3 regions of the Modestobacter versicolor genome follow, and region 3 is predicted to be linked to each of the others. Evidence: riboswitches for the same ligand, from Rfam matches in the RefSeq annotation. Region 3 holds a riboswitch; each other region holds the start of a gene.
The links. Region 3 has a riboswitch for cyclic di-AMP ahead of FHX36_RS01460 (LysM peptidoglycan-binding domain-containing protein). Riboswitches for the same ligand answer to the same signal wherever they lie in the genome.
Positions count from the first base shown of each region.

Region 1: linked by a shared signal. The riboswitch ahead of FHX36_RS04325 (VldE C-terminal domain-containing protein) and the one ahead of FHX36_RS01460 (LysM peptidoglycan-binding domain-containing protein) in region 3 are both predicted to bind cyclic di-AMP.
Region 2: linked by a shared signal. The riboswitch ahead of FHX36_RS17255 (C40 family peptidase) and the one ahead of FHX36_RS01460 (LysM peptidoglycan-binding domain-containing protein) in region 3 are both predicted to bind cyclic di-AMP.

Region 1 covers NZ_JACIBU010000001.1:890,423-896,447, reverse strand. The annotation lists gene FHX36_RS04340 (NAD(P)H-binding protein) at 1-277, shown strand, start outside; gene FHX36_RS04335 (protein adenylyltransferase SelO) at 288-1,751, shown strand; gene FHX36_RS04330 (ATP-binding protein) at 1,901-2,347, shown strand; gene FHX36_RS04325 (VldE C-terminal domain-containing protein) at 2,379-3,296, opposite strand; cyclic di-AMP (ydaO/yuaA leader) riboswitch at 3,510-3,661, opposite strand; gene FHX36_RS04320 (hypothetical protein) at 3,843-4,148, shown strand; gene FHX36_RS04315 (hypothetical protein) at 4,153-4,446, opposite strand; gene FHX36_RS04310 (TetR/AcrR family transcriptional regulator) at 4,553-5,191, opposite strand; gene paaK (phenylacetate--CoA ligase PaaK) at 5,188-6,025, opposite strand, start outside.
Region 2 covers NZ_JACIBU010000001.1:3,528,099-3,534,123, reverse strand. The annotation lists gene FHX36_RS17265 (serine hydrolase domain-containing protein) at 1-472, opposite strand, end outside; gene FHX36_RS17260 (DUF3817 domain-containing protein) at 482-829, opposite strand; gene FHX36_RS17255 (C40 family peptidase) at 971-2,083, opposite strand; cyclic di-AMP (ydaO/yuaA leader) riboswitch at 2,100-2,268, opposite strand; gene FHX36_RS17250 (hypothetical protein) at 2,422-2,961, shown strand; gene FHX36_RS17245 (GNAT family N-acetyltransferase) at 2,958-3,428, shown strand; gene FHX36_RS17240 (FAD-dependent oxidoreductase) at 3,425-4,981, shown strand; gene FHX36_RS17235 (hypothetical protein) at 5,051-5,197, shown strand; gene FHX36_RS17230 (YhjD/YihY/BrkB family envelope integrity protein) at 5,254-6,025, shown strand, end outside.
Region 3 covers NZ_JACIBU010000001.1:312,008-318,032, forward strand. The annotation lists gene treZ (malto-oligosyltrehalose trehalohydrolase) at 1-534, opposite strand, end outside; gene FHX36_RS01445 (efflux RND transporter periplasmic adaptor subunit) at 760-1,791, shown strand; gene FHX36_RS01450 (ABC transporter ATP-binding protein) at 1,788-2,516, shown strand; gene FHX36_RS01455 (ABC transporter permease) at 2,590-3,801, shown strand; gene FHX36_RS01460 (LysM peptidoglycan-binding domain-containing protein) at 3,846-4,454, opposite strand; cyclic di-AMP (ydaO/yuaA leader) riboswitch at 4,458-4,617, opposite strand; gene treY (malto-oligosyltrehalose synthase) at 4,819-6,025, opposite strand, start outside.

The sequences.
Region 1 (6,025 bases), 580 kb from region 3:
GGTGGTCGGCGAGGTGACCGGGTGGCCGGTGCAGGCCCGGCAGATCGGCGACGACGAGCTGCGGGCCGGCCTGCGGGCGGTGGGCATGTCCGAGCGCCAGGTCGAGGGCTTCGTGCTGATGTCGGCCGGCCTGCGGGAGGGCTTCACGCCCGAGGACCCGCGGACCCTGCTGACGACGACGCCGACCACGCTGCGGTCCTGGGCCGCGGAGCACCTGCCCCCGCTGCTCGGCCCCGCCCCGGCGCACCGGCCTGCCCCGGCGGAGCTGCCGACGTAGCCTGGTCGGGGTGAGCGTCGCACCGGCACCGACCGTCGTCCTGCAGAGCCGCTTCGCCCGCGAGCTGCCGGAGATGGCCGTCCCCTGGCAGGCCGCCGAGGCCCCCGACCCGCGCCTGCTGGTGCTCAACGAGCCGCTGGCCGCCGAGCTCGGCCTGGACCCGGCCGCGCTGCGCAGCGACGAGGGCGTGCGGCTGCTGGTGGGCACCGCCGTCCCCGGCGGCGCGACGCCGGTGGCGCAGGCCTACGCCGGGCACCAGTTCGGCGGGTTCAACCCGCGGCTGGGCGACGGCCGGGCGCTGCTGCTCGGCGAGCTGACCGGTGCCGACGGCCGGCTGCGCGACCTGCACCTCAAGGGCTCGGGGCGCACCCCGTTCGCCCGCGGCGGCGACGGCCTGGCCGCCGTCGGGCCGATGCTGCGCGAGTACGTCGTGAGCGAGGCGATGCACGGCCTGGGCATCCCCACCACCCGCTCGCTCGCCGTGGTGGCCACCGGGCGGCCGGTGCGCCGCGAGACCGTGCTGCCCGGCGCCGTGCTCGCCCGGGTGGCGAGCAGCCACCTGCGGGTCGGCAGCTTCCAGTACGCGCGGGCCACCGGCGACCTGGACCTGCTGCGCCGGCTCACCGACGTCGCGATCGCCCGGCACCACCCCGCCGCCGCGGACGCCGAGCGGCCCGCCCTCGCCCTGTTCGAGGCGGTGGTCGCGGCGCAGGCGTCGCTGGTCGCCCGGTGGATGCTGGTGGGCTTCGTGCACGGGGTGATGAACACCGACAACAGCACGATCTCCGGCGAGACGATCGACTACGGGCCGTGCGCCTTCCTGGACGCCTTCGACCCGGCCACCGTGTACAGCTCGATCGACACCGGCGGCCGCTATGCCTACGGCAACCAGCCGGTGGTCGCCGAGTGGAACCTGGCCCGGCTGGCCGAGGCGCTGCTGCCGCTCGTCGACGAGGACCAGGAGCAGGCGATCGCCCGCGCGGTCGAGTCGCTCGGCGGCTTCCGGGAGCGCTACGACGCCGCCTGGTCGGCCGGCATGCGCGCCAAGCTCGGCCTGCCCGCCGACCTGGACGAGGCGGTCGCGTCCCCGCTGGTCGACGAGCTGCTCGGGCTCCTGCAGGCCGACCACGTCGACGGCACCTCGTTCTTCCGCCGGCTGGCCGGCGCCGCCCGCGGGGACGCCGAGCCCGCGCGGCTGCTCTTCCTCGACCTCGCCGGCTTCGACGGCTGGCTGGCCCGCTGGCGTGCGCTGGCACCGGACGCCGAGGCGATGGACCGGGTCAACCCGGTCTACATCGCCCGGAACCACCTGGTCGAGGAGGCGCTGTCGGCCGGGACCGACGGCGACCTGGACCCGCTGCACCGGCTGCTCGCCGTGCTGGCCGACCCCTTCGTCGAGCGGCCCGGCCGGGAGCGCTACGCCGAGCCGGCGCCGGCCGACTTCGGCGCCTACCGGACCTTCTGCGGCACCTGAGCTCCGGGCTCGCGGTGGCACTCCCGGGCCGGGAGGGCTACAAAGGGGATGACCCGTTCCGGTTCTCCCGGGCGCGGTCACCTGGTCGAGCAGCGGCCGCAGAGTTGCCGTGGCACCCGCTGGCCGGGCTCTCTGCGAGGCACCGCACCATGTCGACGACGCAGAACTCAGGGCGCTGGCCGCACGAGGCCCCGCCCGCCGGCCAGGACCGCTGGTCCTGGCGGCCCCAGCTGCTCTCCGAGCTGCCGCTGATCCGGCGCGAGCTGCGCCGCTCGCTGGTCGCCGACACGTCGGACGCGGCCGCCGAGCAGGAGGAGGAGCTGCACGAGCGGCTGGTCCTGCTGATGGACGAGCTGCTGTCCAACGCGCTGCGGCACGGCCGGGCTCCCGTGGCCGGGCTGGTCCGCCGCACGGCGTCGTCCTGGCTGCTGGTGGTGTCCGACGCCGCGGCCACCGTCCCGCCGCACCCGGACCCCGACCGGGACCCCGCCCGCGGCGGGCTCGGGCTGCGGATGGTCGCCGACCTGACGACGGCCTACGGCTGGTGCAGCGACGGCGGGCGCAAGCACGTCTGGGCGGTGCTGGCCCCCGCCTGACCCGGCAGGGGTCCAGCCGGACCCGGCCGGGTCAGCCCTGGTAGTTCACGTGCACGTGGTCGTAGTGGTTCGCGGTCGTGCCCCCGCGGTCCTCCATCGCCTTCCACGAGCCACCCGGCGAGCTGAGCATCCGCTGCTCCCAGATGATGTACTCCACGCCCAGCTCGTCCCAGTGGTCGATGTGGTACTGCGTGATCGCGTCACCCAGGGCGCTGTTGGTCATCACCATGTAGTCCAGCGCGAGGCCGGACGGGTGGCCGCCGGGGTCGGTGGCGCTGGGCCGGGTGCCGCCGAGGGTGATGCCGGCCGCGCCCGGGACGTTGGAGACGACCGCGTTGGCGGCAGCCTGCACGACGGGCTTGACGCTGCCCGAGCTGTTGGTGATCTTCGCGACCGCGGTCGCCAGGGCGGCGCCGCTGGTCGCCGCGGGCTTCTCGGCCCGCTCCGCGGCGGTCGGGGCGGCCTGCGCTGCCGAGGCCTCCGCGGCCTCGGCTGCCTCCGCGGCCTCGGCTGCTGCGGCGGCCTGCGCGGCGGCGGCCGCCTCGGCGGCGACCCGGGCGGCCTCGGCCTCCGCGGCGGCCCGCTGCTGGTCGAGCACCGCCTGGTCGGCGGCAGCCTGCGACGCCTGCGCGGCGGTCTGCGCCGCCTCGCGGCTGCTGCGGCTGGCGGCCAGCTCCTCGAGCGGTGCCAGGTCCGGGGCGTCGGTGGCGGTCGAGGTCTGCGAGGTCAGGCCGAGCTGCTCGGCCACGCTGAGCTGCTCGGACGCCCCGGCCTCGGCGTGGGCGGCGGGCTCGGCGCCGACGAGGACGTTGACCAGCACGGCCCCGGCCGCGGCGGCGCCGAGCAGGAGGCTCGGACGGCGGACGCCGGCGGGCGGGCGGCGATGGCCGGAGGAGGCCCGGTCGCGGCGGGCGGCAGCGCGGCCGGAGGTGGTGGTGCGGGGTGCCATGGGGAGAGGTGCTCCGAGGGTGTGCGGGCGCGGCGCCGGCGCCCCGGAGGGCGGCGGGCTGCGGTGGTGGTCCGTGCAGCGGGGTGGGGCCGGCATGCCGGGCGCCGGGAGCGGGTCACCGGCGGGCAGCGGCGTCAGGTGCGGGGGCGCACCCCGGTGCGGAGGGTCGTGCTGGGCAGCGCGGTACAGGGGCACGCCATCCGGCGGCTCTCCACTTCTTCCGGTCGCCGCCTACCGAGTTAGCTGACGGGTTCGGGCGGGAAGCAGCCCTACCGGCTCCGGGCAGGTGCCCGGGAGCTGGATTCACCCCAGTTGTGCGGTGGGTCCCCGGCTCGCCCCGGAGGGCGACTCGGCGGCGTCTGCTCGGGCTCCCCGGACGGGGACGTGATGACCGAACCGACGCAGCAAAGGTAACGGCGTTATGCAGTCGTGACAATCATCCGCAGCGGATTTCGTCGAGTGACGAGCGTCGCGGGGGTCGCGCTGCCGGCCCCAGGAGCGGTGCCCGGGCTCGCCGGAGCCGGACCGGGGGGCGAGACTGGACCGGTGACGCTGCCCAGCGCGGGCCCCGGCGTGCGGGGCGTCGTCCGGCTGTTCAACACCGCCGGTGGGCGGGTGCTCTGCCTGGCCGGCGAGGTCGACGGAGCCGCCGTCGACGCCTTCCTCCGCCGCTACGGCCGCGAGCCGGCGCGGGTCGAGGCCATCGACACCGGCTCGGTCACCCACCTGTCGGGACCGGCGCTCGACCTGCTGCTGGACCACCTGGACGCGGCCGCGTCCGCCGGGCGGCCGGTCGTCGTCCGCCGCTCCCCGCAGGTCGAGCGGTTGCTGGCCGCGGCCCGGGACCGCTGACCGCTCAGTCCGGGGGGTCTACCCCGCCGCCGGGGCGCTGCGCACCGGAGCGGCCCGGCGGCCGGGACGACGTCCGCTGGGCGAGGTGCCGGGCCAGCCGCGGCAGTGCCGCGCCGGGCCGGTGCCCCTCGCGCCGGCCGCGGGCACCGACCGGTGGGTCGGTCACCGCCCGCCGGCGGGCCCGCTCGGCGCGCCGTTCGCGTTCCCGCTCCCAGCGGGCCGTCGTCCGGCGGGCCAGCGCGGCCACGCCGACCGAGACGGCCAGGAAGGCCACCGCGATCCCTGCCAGCTCCCACATCCCGACTCACCCCCAGGGCGGTCGCGGTGGTTCCGGTCCCCGTGGGTCCGCGACGGTCCCGGAACGGTCCCGCTCCTGCCGGGCGAGCCGCAAGCCGACACGTCGGTCAGCGGCCCCGCTCCGCGGCGACCGGGCCGGCGGCCGGGCGGGCGGCCGTGCGCAGACCGCTGAAGGTGGTGGTGACGAGCGCGTCGGCCAGCGCGTCGGCGTCCAGCCCGCGCCCGGGCCGGTACCACTCGGTGAGCGAGTTGACGGTGCCGAACAGCAGCCGGCTGGTGACCGCCGGGTCGACGTCGGGCCGCACGTCGCCCTCCTCCTCCGCGGCGCGGACCAGGTCGGTGACGACCCGGTCGAACTCCCGCCGGCGGCGCAGCGCCTGGGTCTCGACCTCGGAGTTGCCCCGCACCCGCAGCAGCAGGGTGACGACGGGCAGGTGGGTGGTCAGCACCCGCACCGAGCCGCGGACGACGTGCTCCAGCCGGTCGATGGCCGGCCCGGACGTGGCGCCGGGTTCGTCGAGGACGGCGAAGAGCGCGTCCAGCGCGCGGTCCAGGGCCAACCGCAGCAGCTCGACCTTGCTGGGCACGTGGTGGTAGATCGCGGACTTGGTGACGCCGAGCCGGGCGGCCAGCTCGTCCATGCTGGTCGCCTCGTAGCCGCGCTCGTTGAACACCGCCACAGCGACGTCCAGCAGCGAGTCCAGCGAGTGCCCCGGCCTCCCCCGCCGCGCCGGGACGGCGGTCACCCGCGCTCCCGGCGGTCGGTGAGGCGCTGCAGCTTGCCCACCGACCGGGCCAGCGTCTCCGGGTCGACGACGTCCACCTCGACGCTGGTGCCGATCGTGTCCTTGACCGCCTGCTCGACCTCGCGGGCGGCCGGACCGCGACGGTCGGCCGGGCAGTCCGGGCGGGCCTCGACGTGCACGGTGAGGTGGTCCAGCCGGCCGCGGGTGGTGAGCTCCAGGGAGAAGTGCGGCGACAGCCCCGGGGTGCGCAGCACGACCTCCTCGATCTGGGTCGGGAACAGGTTCACCCCGCGCAGGATGATCATGTCGTCGGTCCGGCCGGTCACCTTCTCCATCCGGCGCATCCCCGGCCGCGCCGTGCCCGGCAGCAGCCGGGTCAGGTCGCGGGTGCGGTAGCGGACGACCGGCATCGCCTCCTTGGTCAGCGAGGTGAGGACCAGCTCCCCCACCTCGCCCTCGGGCAGCACCTCCTCGGTGACCGGGTCGATCACCTCGGGGTAGAAGTGGTCCTCCCAGACGTGCAGCCCGTCCTTGGTCTCCACGCACTCCTGCGCGACGCCGGGCCCCATCACCTCCGACAGGCCGTAGATGTCGACCGCGTCGATGTCCAGCCGCTGCTCCATCTCCCGGCGCATCTGCTCGGTCCACGGCTCGGCGCCGAAGATGCCGATCTGCAGGCTCGAGGCGCGCGGGTCCAGCCCCTGCTTCTCGAACTCGTCGATGACGGTGAGCATGTAGCTGGGCGTCACCATGATCACCCGGGGGCCGAAGTCGGTGATCAGCTGCACCTGCCGCGGGGTCATGCCGCCGGACACCGGGACGACGGTGCAGCCC
Region 2 (6,025 bases), 3.2 Mb from region 3:
GCTCGCCGAGCAGTCCGAAGCCGAGGTTGGAGTAGTGGAAGCGGCGCGCGGCGCCCAGCACCACGTCGTCGCCGGTGAGCCGCAGCTCCTCCAGCGACCCGCCGGGCACCCGCTCCCACCAGCCGCCGGGGCTCTCCGAGGTGGCGCCGGCGAGGTGCGACAGCAGCTGGCCGACGGTGCGGTCGCCGAGCGGGGTGCCCGGGACGTGCTCCTCGAGCGGGTCGTCGAGGCCCAGCCGGCCCTCGTCGCGCAGCCGCATCACCGCGACGGCGGTGACCGTCTTGCTGATCGAACCGAGCCGGTACTGGACGTCGGTGTGCGGCTCGGCCACGTCCCCGCGCCCGGCGGACCAGGCCAGCCCGCCGTCGCGGACGACGCCGGCGACCAGGCTGGGCGCGCGCCCGTCGCGCTGCACCCGCGCGGTGCGGGCGAGCAGCGTGCGCGCGGTGGAGGGCAGCACCGGTTCGGCCATGCGCGGAGGCTAGCCAGCCGCGGCGGGTGCGGTCGCGCCGACCGGGAGCCGGCCGGTGCGCTGGGCCCACCGCTCGAACCAGACGGTGCACAGCGGCGGCACCGAGGCGGCGAGCGCGAGGAACGCGGTGCCGAGGGACCAACCGAGCACCCGCCAGGCGACGAGCGCGACGACGACGTAGGCGACGAACACCGCCCCGTGCACCGGACCGGCCACCTGCACGCCGACCTCGGTGGTCTTCAGCACCCACTTGACGAACATCCCGGCCAGCAGGAGCACCCAGGACACCGCCTCGGCGATCGCGACGACGCGGAACACCCGGGCGACGGTGCGCGAGTCGGTCAGGGCGGCGGGCATGGCGCTCCTCGGTCAGGCGTCCGGCGGGGTGGGTCCATGGTGCCGGGCCGGCCTGTGTGAGCTGGCTCGCGCCCCGGGCAGCACCGTGCCCCGGTCACCAGGGGCGACCGGGGCACCGTGCGACGTGCGACGTGCTGGGTCTTACCCGACGCGGCGCATCGCGGTGATCGAGCCCATGTAGTCGATGTCGACGACCTTGACCACGTCACCGGAGGTCGGGGCGTGCACCATCTGGCCGTTGCCGATGTAGATGCCGACGTGGCTGACCGGGCTGTAGAAGGCGAGGATGTCGCCCGGCTGCAGCTGGTCGCGGGAGACGGCCTGACCGGCGGCGGCCTGCGACCGGCTCGAGTGCGGCAGCGAGACGCCGGCGGCGGCGTAGGCGTACTGCACGAGGCCGGAGCAGTCGAAGCTGTTCGGACCGGCTGCCGCCCAGACGTAGGGCTTGCCGATCTGCGCCATCGCCGTGCTGACCGCGGTGGCGGCGGCGCCGCTGCCGGCCACGACCGGAGCCGCGGCGGCCGGGGCGGGGGCGGAGCCGGCGGCCTGCGGGCGGTCGGCCCGCGAGGCGGCCGGGGTCGACCGCTCGGTGGCCTGGGCGGCCTCGGCGGCGTGCGCGGCTGCGGCGGCGGCCAGGGCCGCCTCCTTCTCCTGCGCCGAGAGCCGGTCGTACTGCGCCTGGTACTCCGCGATCTGGGAGTTCAGGTCGGCCTGCTGCGCGGTGACCTGGTCGACGAGGGCCTGGGCGTCGGCGGTCGACCGGGCCGCGGCGGCCTCGGCCGCCTCGGCGTCCTCGGTCGCCTGCTGCGCCGCGGCGAGCAGCTCGTTGTTGTGGTCGGCGATGGTGCCGAGGGTGCCGACCCGGTCGAGCAGCTCGTCGGCGGAGTCGCTGCTCAGCATCGCCTGCAGGGTGCTCAGGCTGTCGCCGGTGTAGGCGCTGCGCGCCACCTCGACGACCTGGCCGCGGGCGGTGGCGACGGTGGCCTTGGCGGTCTCGGCCTGCTGGCCGGCCTCCTCGGCGGCGGTCTGCGCGTCGGCCAACTGGACGCGGGCGTCGTTGAAGCGCTCGGTCACGACCTCGAGCTCGTGGGCGCGCTCGGCGACGAGCGCGGCGGCCTCCTGCGAGGTGGTGGGCTGGTCCGGCGCGGCAGCGGCCGGCAGCGGAGCCAGGACGACGCCGCCGGCGACGGCGAGCGTGAGGAGGGCCCGACGGCCGGTGCGGCCACGACGGGCAGAGCGGTGCGAACTCGCCATGTTCGGCGGGTGTGTCCTTTCTTCCACCTGCCGCCTACCGAGTTAGCTGACGGGTTCGGGTGGGAAGACACCCGGCGGCGCGCCCCCCTGGGAGGGTCTGCTGCTTCACCCCAGTGCTGCGGTGGGTCCCCGGTCCACGGCCCGCGGTGACGCTGCGGGGCGGTGTGGTTCGGCGGCGGTCCTGACGGTCGTCACCCGGGTGGGTGGCTGCGTTGCCCGTCCGGACCGTCGCCCACCGTAGGTGGGGTAGCTGGAGATGACAAACGGCTCGGTGGGATTTGTGCAGAAACTCCTGGCGTGTGCTCCGACACGCTCACGCGGCGTGACAGGCTCGCCGGGTGCGTGGCCTGGCGCGGCGGGAGTTCTGCCTCGTGCTGCTGCGCCGGATGGCCGACACGCGACCTGACCTGGTCGCGGACGCGCTGCCCAGGCTGGGTGCCGACCGCGCCGAGGCCCATGCCGCCCACACTCGTTGGCAAGCACTCCACCACGCACAGCGAGCGCCGCGCGGGGTCGATCTGCGCACCGCGGTGCTCGGCCCGCCGGAAGAACGTGAGGACCGTCGCTTCGGCGACCTGGACCTCGAGGTCCGGCGGTGGCCGCTGCCGCTGTGGCCGCACCTGTGGTGGGAGGTGCTCTCCGACCCCGCGGGGCCGGTGCTGCACGAGCAGCTGGTCCGCGCCCCGGGCTCACCGGTGCCGCCTGCGGGTGCCGGGCTCCGGGTGTGGGAGCACGTCGTCGAGGACGTCTCCGCGCTGGACGGGGCGGTCGACGTCGACCCCGGTGTGGTGACCCGCTGGGAGGTCCACCTCCCCGACGGCACCCGTGCCTGCTTCGTCTGGGGGTTGCTGCAGCAGGTGCACCCCGCCCCTGGATGATCGGGCGTGTGCCGCACCTCACCACCGCCGCGTGGGACGACCCCGCCGTCCAGGAGCTGACCGCCGCCCAGCAGGCCGAGGTGCGCCTCCGCTACGACGGCGCCGGCGAGCCCGGCGTGCCGCCCTCCGCCGCGGACGTCGCGGTGGTGCTCGTGGCCCGGGACGACGACGGCACGCCGATCGGCTGCGGTGCGCTGCGCCCCCTCGGCGGCAGCGAGGCGGAGGTGAAGCGGATGTACGTCGTCCCGGCCGCGCGCGGCCGCGGCGTCTCCCGCCTGCTGCTGGCCGGTCTGGAGGCCGAGGCGCTGCGCCGGGGGTGGACGACGGTGCGGCTGGAGACCGGGGTGCGGCAGCCGGAGGCGGTCGCGCTCTACACGTCGGCGGGCTACCGGCCGGTCGAGGCCTTCGGGCACTACGTCGGCGCCGACGACCCGTACGCGGTCTTCTTCGCCCGGGAGCTGGCGTGACCGCCGCCCGGTACGACGCCGTGGTCGTCGGCGGCGGCCACAACGGCCTGACCGCGGCGGCCTACCTGGCCCGCGCCGGCTGGTCGGTGCTGGTGCTGGAGCGGCGCGACGTGCTCGGTGGCGCGGCGGTCAGCCAGCAGGTGTTCCCGGGGGTCGACGTCCGGCTGTCCGCGTACTCCTACCTGGTCAGCCTGCTGCCCGACCGGATCGTCGGCGACCTGGCCCTGCCGGTGCGGCTGCTGGACCGGTCGGTCGCCTCGGCCACCCCGCTGGTGCGCGACGGCCGGCACCGCACGCTGCTGGTGGAACGGGACGAGGGGCCGGCCACCGCCGCGTCGTTCCGCGAGCTCACCGGCTCCGACGCCGAGCTGGCCGGGTGGCAGCGGTTCTACGGCCGGCTGGCCACCCTCGCCGAGGACCTGGCCCCGACGCTGACCGAGCCGCTGCCCAGCGCGGCGCAGCTGGCGGCCCGGCTGCGCGACCCGGGTATCTGGCACGACCTGCGCGAGCGCCCGCTGGCCGACGTGGTCGCCGACCACCTGGCCGACGACGAGGTGCGCGGCATCGCGCTCACCGACGGCCTGATCGGCACGTTCGCCGACGTGCACGCCGCCGACGGGCTGGCCGGCCGCTGCTTCCTGTACCACCTCGTCGGCAACGGGACCGGCCGCTGGCGGGTGCCGGTGGGCGGCATGGGATCGGTGAGCGGGGCGCTCGCCACCGCTGCCCGGGCGGCCGGCGCGGAGCTGGTCACCGGCGCCACGGTCACCCGCATCGAGACCCGGGCCGACGGCGTCACGGTGCACTGGACCGACGCCGAGGGCACCGCGGCCGCCGCGGACGGCGGGTACGCGGTGAGCGGGGCGGCGCCCGCGGTGCTCGACGAGCTGGTCGGGGCAGCGCCGGGCGCCCGGCCGTCGGGGTCGCAGCTGAAGGTCAACATGGTGCTGCGCCGGCTCCCGGGGCTGCGCTCGGGCGCCGACCCGCGCCAGGTGTTCAGCGGCACGGTGCACGTCGACGAGGGCGCTGCCCGGATCGACGCCGCGTACGCCCAGGCGGCCGCCGGGCAGCTGCCCGACGTCGTCCCGTTCGAGGTGTACTGCCACTCGCTCACCGACCCGTCGATCGTCGGCGGCACCGGGCTGCACACCCTGACCCTCTTCGGGCTGCACACCCCCGCCGAGCTGTACGCCGCCGACCCGGTGGGCACCCGGGAGGAGGCGGTGCGCCGGGTGGTCGCCCAGCTCGACGAGCACCTGACCGAGCCGCTGGCCGACTGCCTGGCCCGGGACGCCGAGGGCCGGCCGTGCCTGCAGGCGTCCTCACCGCTGGACGTCGAGGCCTCGCTGGCCATGCCGGGCGGGCACATCTTCCACGGCGACCTCTCCTGGCCGGTGGCCCGCACCGACGGCGAGGCCGGCACCTGGGGCGTCGCGACGGCGCACCCGCGGGTGGTCGCCGCCTCCTCCGGCGGGACGGTGCGCGGCGGTGCCGTCAGCGGGCTGGGCGGGTTCGCCGCGGCCCAGCACCTCCTCGGCCTCGGCGAGGCGTGAGCACGACTGGAGTGGGCACGACCTGATCGTGCACCCGGCGGACGGGTGCCGCCCGACCCTGGAGGCCCCATGAGCACGCCGTCCGACGACGACCGCGAGGCCCGCGCGCAGCGGCAGCTGCCCCGCAACCGGTTCCGGGTCGTGGTGATCGCCGTCTTCGTGCTGGTCCTGGTGCTGGTCTTCGGCTACATGCTGCTGGTCAGCGCGCTGGGCTGAGCGCGCTGTCGGCGATCCGCCGCGCGCGACCGGCCCGCACCTGGTCACATGACCGGGTGCAGGTGGCGAGGGAGGCGCGTGGCCTGCTGGCGACGATCCGGGAGCGGTTGCGTGGCCGGGACACCGCGCTGATCGCCGCCGGGCTCACCTTCTACGCCGGGATCGCCGTCGTCCCGGCCCTGGTGCTGGCCCTGGGGCTGACCAGCTGGCTCACCAGCCCGGCCACGGTCCGCGAGCTCACCGGGCGGCTGGCCGACGTGCTGCCGGCCGAGCTCGGCGCCCCCGACGCGCTGGAGCGGCTCGCCGAGGCCGGCACCGGGCTGAGCCCGCTGGGCGCGGTGCTCACCCTGCTGCCGATCTCGCTCTACGGGGAGGGCCTCCGCCGGGCGCTGCTGCGGTTCAGCCCGGCCTCCGACCGGTTCACCGCCTGGCGGGGGAGGCTGCTGTCGCTGCCGCTGCTGCTGGTCGCGCCCCTGCTGCTCTACCCGCTGCTGCTGGTCGGGCGGCTGCTCGCCGAGCTGGCCGAGCGGCCGGGCGTGGGTGCGGCGATCGGCGGGTTCGCCGCCGGCTACTACTCGGTTCTCCTCGGGCTCACCGTGCCGCTGATCTGGGTGTTCCGGGTGGTCGCGGCCGGCCGGTTGCGCTGGCGGGCGGTGCTGGCCGGTGCGCTGTTCACCGCGGCGTCGCTGTCGGGGTTCCTGCAGGGGTTCGTGCTGTTCCTGTCCCTGCCGCTCGAGCTGGGGGCCCCGTTCGGCGGGCTCACCGTGGTCGGCGGGGTGGTCGCCGTCGGGTTCTGGCTGTTCCTGCTGCACCTGGTGCTGCTCGCCG
Region 3 (6,025 bases):
GAGCCCGCGCTGGTGGCAGGCGTCGACGAAGCGCTGGTAGCCGGCCGGCCCACCGTAGGTCTCCTGCACCGCGTACCAGGCCACGCCGTCGTAGCCCCAGTTGTGCGTGCCGTTGAAGGCGTTGACCGGCAGCAGCTCGACGAAGTCGACGCCCAGGGAGACCAGGTGCTCCAGCCGGCCGATCGCGGCGTCGAAGGTGCCCTCGGGGGTGAACGTGCCGACGTGCAGCTCGTAGACGACGCCGCCGGCCAGCGGGCGCCCGGTCCACGCGCCGTCGCCCCAGCCGTGGGCGGCCGGGTCGAAGCGGCGGGACAACCCGTGCACGCCGTCGGGCTGCCGGCGGGAGCGCGGGTCCGGGCGCGGGGTCTCCGTGTCGTCGAGCAGGAAGCCGTAGTCGGCCTCGGCGGACGCCGGGACGGAGGCGCGCCACCAGCCGGCGTCGTCCCGCTGCATCTCGTGGACCTCGCCGTCGACCTGCAGGCGGACCCGCTCGGGCAGCGGCGCCCAGACGGAGAAGTCGACGGGCTCGGACATGCGGGGTCCTCCAGTGGCGTGGTGCGGTGCGCGGGTCCGCTGATCATGCCCGCGCACCCGCGGGTCAACCGTGCCGCGCCGCGAGGCCCGCACAGCCGGCCACGACCGGCGTCCACCCGGGGGATGACCTGCGTCTTCGGCGTTTCCGCCGCCAGGATGACCACAGCGGCACCTCGGCGCCGCTACGTTCCTGTCGCTTCCGTTCCGCCGACGAGGAGAAGTGCCATGAGCGTGGTCCGGACCTGGGTGTTCCCGGTGCTGAGGTTGGTCATCTGGGCCGTGATCGCCGTCGCGCTCGTCGTCCTCGCCTTCCGGGGCGGCACCGGGGGGTCGGTCGACCCGGCCGGGGCCACCGGCGCGCCCGGCGTCGACCTCGGCTCGCCGGAGATCCCGGTCGCCCGCGGCACGGTGACCAACACCGTCTCCGTGCAGGGCTCCGTCGTCGCCGACACCGCCGTGCTGGTCAAGGCCACCGCGGCCGGGACGGTCAGCCGGCTGCACGTCGCCGCCGGGGCCACGGTCGCCGCGGGCGACAAGCTGCTCGACGTCCGGTACGAGGAGGAGCGCCCGCCGGTCGTCGGCAAGGACGCCGAGGGCAACCCGACGTCGACGCCGCGCGACCCGCTGGTCAAGGTCGTCACCGTGACCGCCCCGGTCGCCGGCCGGCTCGCCACCCTCGACGTGCTCAAGGACCAGGTCGTCGCCGTCGGCGACAAGGTGGGCACCGTGTCCGCCGGCACGCTGTCGGTCACCGCGCCGCTCACCCAGGCCGAGCAGTTCCGGCTGCTGAGCCCGCCGAGCACCGCGCAGGTCACCGTCACCGGCGGGCCGGCGCCGTTCACCTGCACCGGCCTCACGCTCGGCGTGCCGGAGGGCCAGGCGGACGCCGGCAGCGCGGGCACCGACCCGATGACCGGTGCGCCGATCAGCGCGACCACGACCGCCCGCTGCGCCGTCCCGGCCGGCACCACCGTCTTCTCCGGGATGGCCGCCACCGTGGCGATCCAGGCCGGCGAGGCCACCGACGTGCTGGTGGTGCCGGTGACCGCGGTGCAGGGCTCGGTGCAGACCGGCCGGGTCTGGGTGCCCGGCGCGGACGGCACCCCCGAGGAGCGGCCGGTGACCCTCGGGCTCACCGACGGCGAGCAGGTGGAGATCACCGGCGGGCTCACCGAGGGCGAGCCGGTGCTGCAGTTCGTGCCGGTGCCCGACGACTCCGCCGCCGGCCCGGCCGGGATGGGCGGGCCGTACGGGTGAGCCTGCTGGGGCTGGAGGGCATCGGCCGGGACGTCCGGCTCCCCGACGGCAGCCTGCTGCCGGTCCTCGCCGGCGTCGACCTCAGCGTGGAGGCGGGCGAGCACGTCTCGATCGTCGGCCGGTCCGGGTCGGGCAAGTCGACCCTGCTCAACGTGCTCGGCCTGCTCGACAGCCCGACCGCCGGCACCTACCTGCTGGACGGCGAGCCGACCGACGGCCTCGGCGGGCGCCGGCGCTCGCGGCTGCGCGGGGAGACCTTCGGCTTCGTCTTCCAGCAGTTCAACCTGCTGCCCCGGCGCTCGGCGGAGGAGAACGTCGCCGCCCCGCTGCTCTACGCCCGCGGCCGCGAGTTCTTCACCCGCAACCGGGCGGCCCGGGTGATGCTCGACCGGGTGGGCCTGGGGGCGCGCGCCCAGCAGGTGCCCGAGCGGCTCTCCGGCGGTGAGCAGCAGCGGGTGGCGATCGCCCGTGCCCTGGTCCGCCGCCCGCGGGTGGTGCTGGCCGACGAGCCCACCGGCGCGCTGGACGTCGAGACCGGCGCGTCGGTGATGGCGCTGCTGGCCGAGGTGACCGCGGAGAGCGGTGCCGCCCTGATCACCATCACCCACGACCTGTCGGTGGCCGCGCTGGCCGGCCGGCGGTTCCGGCTGGACGCCGGCCGGCTCACCCCGGTGGCCGCGGGCAGCGCGCTGGCGGCGGCGACGAGCGACCGGACCGACACGTGACCGAGCTCGCGAGGGCACACGGGGGCAGGGCATCGGCGAGCACGGTCCCGACGAGCGCCAGCGAGGAGGGGCTGTGATCGGCCTGCTGGGCAGCGTGACCGAGGCCTGGGGCGAGGTCCGGGTGCACAAGGCCCGGGTGCTGCTCTCGCTGGTCGGGGTGTTCCTCGCCGTGCTGGCGATGACGACGGTGACCGCGCTGGGGGAGATGGCCGCCCAGGTGCAGCAGGAGCAGGCCGAGGCCAGCGGCGGCCGCACCGCGACGATCTCGGTGCAGGCCTACGACCCGATGACCGGCACCCTGCCCCAGGCCGAGTGGGAGGCGGGGGTGGACGCACTGGTCGCCCGGTACGGCATGCCGGCGGAGGCGGTCGCCACCACGGCCTACGGCCAGGCGCTGTACCGGATGCCCGGCGGCACCCAGACGATCGACACCATCCGCGTCTCGCCCTCCTACGGGCCGCTGCACCGGATCCAGCCGGTCGAGGGGCGCTGGTTCCGGGCCGGCGACCGGGAGAGCATGTCGCCGGCGCTGGTGGTGAACGAGGACTTCCTCGGCATGCTCGGCGTGGCCGACCTGAGCAGCCGGCCGACCGTGGTGATCGGCGGGCCGCAGCCGGTGCTGGCCACCATCGTCGGGGTGGCGAGGTGGAACTCCGGCTACCCGACCGCCTACCGGATCGACGAGTCGGCCGGGGACGGCGCCGCGGCGACCGGCTCGGCGGGGTACTGGTCACCGCCCAGCCTCGAGCTGTGGGTGCCCTCGGCGCAGGCCGACGCGGTCACCGAGGCGGTGCAGACCGACCTGGCCCGGCTGCTGCCCGGCGCGGAGGTGCAGGCCTTCCGGGCCGACCCGGAGAACCTGGAGAGCACCATCGCCAAGCTGCGGATGGCGGTGCGAGCGGCCGGGCTGGTGGTGCTGGCCCTCGGCGGGCTCGGCGTGCTGAACATCGGCCTGGTCACGGTGCGCCAGCGGATCCGGGAGATCGGCGTCCGGCGCTCGTTCGGGGCGACGTCGGCGCGGGTGTTCTCCGCGGTGGTGCTGGAGAGCGTCGTCGCGACGGCGCTGGCCGGCCTGGCGGCGGTCGCGCTGTCGGTGGCGGTGGTGCGGAACCTGCCGCTGGAGCGGTGGCTGGCCGGCGGGATCCCGCTGGTCGACGCCCCGGGCTTCCCGGTGTCCGCGGCGGTGGAGGGGCTGATCGCGGCGACCGCGGTCGGTGCGCTCGCCGGGCTGGTGCCGGCGCTGATCGCCGTCCGGGTCAAGGTCATCGACGCGATCCGGTTCTGAGCGGAGCGGCCGGGGAGGACGTCCCCGGCCGCTCGCTCAGTGCGTCACAGCGCCAGGCGCTGCCCGACGTAGATCGTGTTCGGGTTCTTCACCGTCGACCGGTTCTGCGCGTACAGCTCACGCCAGGTCATGCCGTGGGCCTTGGCGATCTTGGCGAGGGTGTCGCCGCGGCGGACGGTGTACGTGCCGCCGGACGACTGGCCCGACGACGCCGGTGCCGCGGCCGCCGGAGCGGGTGCGGGAGCCGGTGCCGGTGCCGGTGCCGCGGCGGCCGGTGCGGACGCCGCGGGCGTGCTGCCCCCGGTCAGGTACTTGCCGCAGGTCGGCCAGGCACCGATGCCCTGGCCGACCAGGACCGCCTCGGCGATCTCGATCTGCTGGGCCGGTGTGGCCAGGTCGGCCCGCGGCGCGTACGCGCCGCCGCCGAAGCCCAACCAGGTCGACGAGCTGAACTGCAGCCCGCCGTAGTAGCCGTTGCCGGTGTTGATGCTCCAGTTGCCACCGGACTCGCACTGGGCGACGCCGCTCCAGTCGTGCTCCGCGGCCGACGCCGGTGCGGCGAGGACGCTGATGCCGACGGCGGCTGCGCCGAGGGTGACGGCGCCGCCGCGCAGCAGGGTGCGGGCGCGCGTCATCGAGGTGTGCTCGGACATGGGTGATCCTCCGATCACCGCCGGCGAGGTGAGCTGTCGGGTTCGGGCTGATCGTGCCCGGCCCGCCGTGCGTGGAGCGCACGGCGCGGCTTCACCCCGAGACGCGCGGACGCGTCGGAGAAGTGGTTCCCCCGCCCCCGTCCTGGTTCGACTCGGGAGTCAGGCGACCGGCGGACGGGGTTGGGCGGTCCGGTGCCTCGTGCCCGTCCGGTGTGGCCCGGGCACGCGCACCACTGTCAACGAGACCGCCCGGTTCCGCAGCCGCTGCGCGAGCGGGCTCGGGCATACCCGCAGGACGGCCGCCGACAGGCCGGGCCGGGAACGCCGCAGCGTCCCCGGCCCGTGACCGTCCGTGTGCCGTTCCTCAGTGCTCCCGGACGAGCAGGGCGACCGGCAGCTGGGCGAGCACCTCCGCCAGCGGGGCCCCGCCGGCCGTCGAGACGACCCGGCCGCCGGTGAGCAGGTCCTGCCACGCACCGGTCGGCAGGTGCAGGGCCGTCTCGCCCCACCCGGCCTCGGCCAGGTGCACCGGGCGCCGGGTGGCGACGGTGACCACCTCGCCGCGGTCGAAGGCGACCACGCAGTCGGCGGCCGCGCCGGTGGCCTCGACCGGGGTGTAGCCGGTGAACGCCTCCGGGTGGTCGCGCCGGTGCCGCAACGCGCGGGAGACCACCAGCAGCTTGGCCGCCCCGGTCTCGTCGACCGGCGGCACCCAGCCCTCGTCCAGCCGGGCCAGCAGGCTGCGCCGCTGGTCGTAGTCGACCGGGCGGCGGTTGTCCGGGTCGACCAGCGAGAAGTCCCAGAGCTCGGTGCCCTGGTAGACGTCCGGGACGCCGGGCATCGTCAGCTGCAGCAGCTTCTGCGACAGCGAGTTCGAGTACCCGAACGGCGCGATCCGGGCGACGAACTGCTCGATCTCCGCGTGCGTCGTCGCGTCGTCGAACGCGGCGTCGACCAGGGCGTGCAGCTGGTCCTCGAACTCCTGCACCGGGTTGGTCCAGGTGGTCGAGGTGCCGGCCTCGCGGGCCGCCTTCTCCACGTAGGCGTGCGCCCGCTCCCGGGACAGCGGCCAGGCGCCGACCAGGTTCTGCCACACCAGGTGCGCCAGCGACCGGTCGGCCAGCGGGTGCCGGCCGGTCCAGCCGCGCACCAGGCCGGCCCACTCGGTGGGCAGCTCGGCCAGCACGGCCAGCCGCGACCGGACGTCCTCGCTGCGCTTGGTGTCGTGGGTGGACAGCGTCGTCATCGACGCCGGCTTGACCTCCTGGCGGTGCTGCTGCGCGGCGTGGAACGCCTCGACCGTCGTCCCGAACCGTGCCGGGTCGCCGCCCACCTCGTTGAGCGCCACGAACCGCGACCACCGGTAGTAGGCGCTGTCCTCGACGCCCTTGGCCATCACCGGCCCGGAGGTCTGCTCGAACCGGGTGGCCAGCTCGGTGCCGGCCGTGCCCAGCAGCGGGTGCAGCGCGTCGACGGCGGCGGTGAGGTCGGGACGGCGGAGCTTGACCGCGGCCACCGTCTCGTCCAGGTGCTCGCGGCCGTCGGGCAGGTAGCTGCGGTAGACCGGGAAG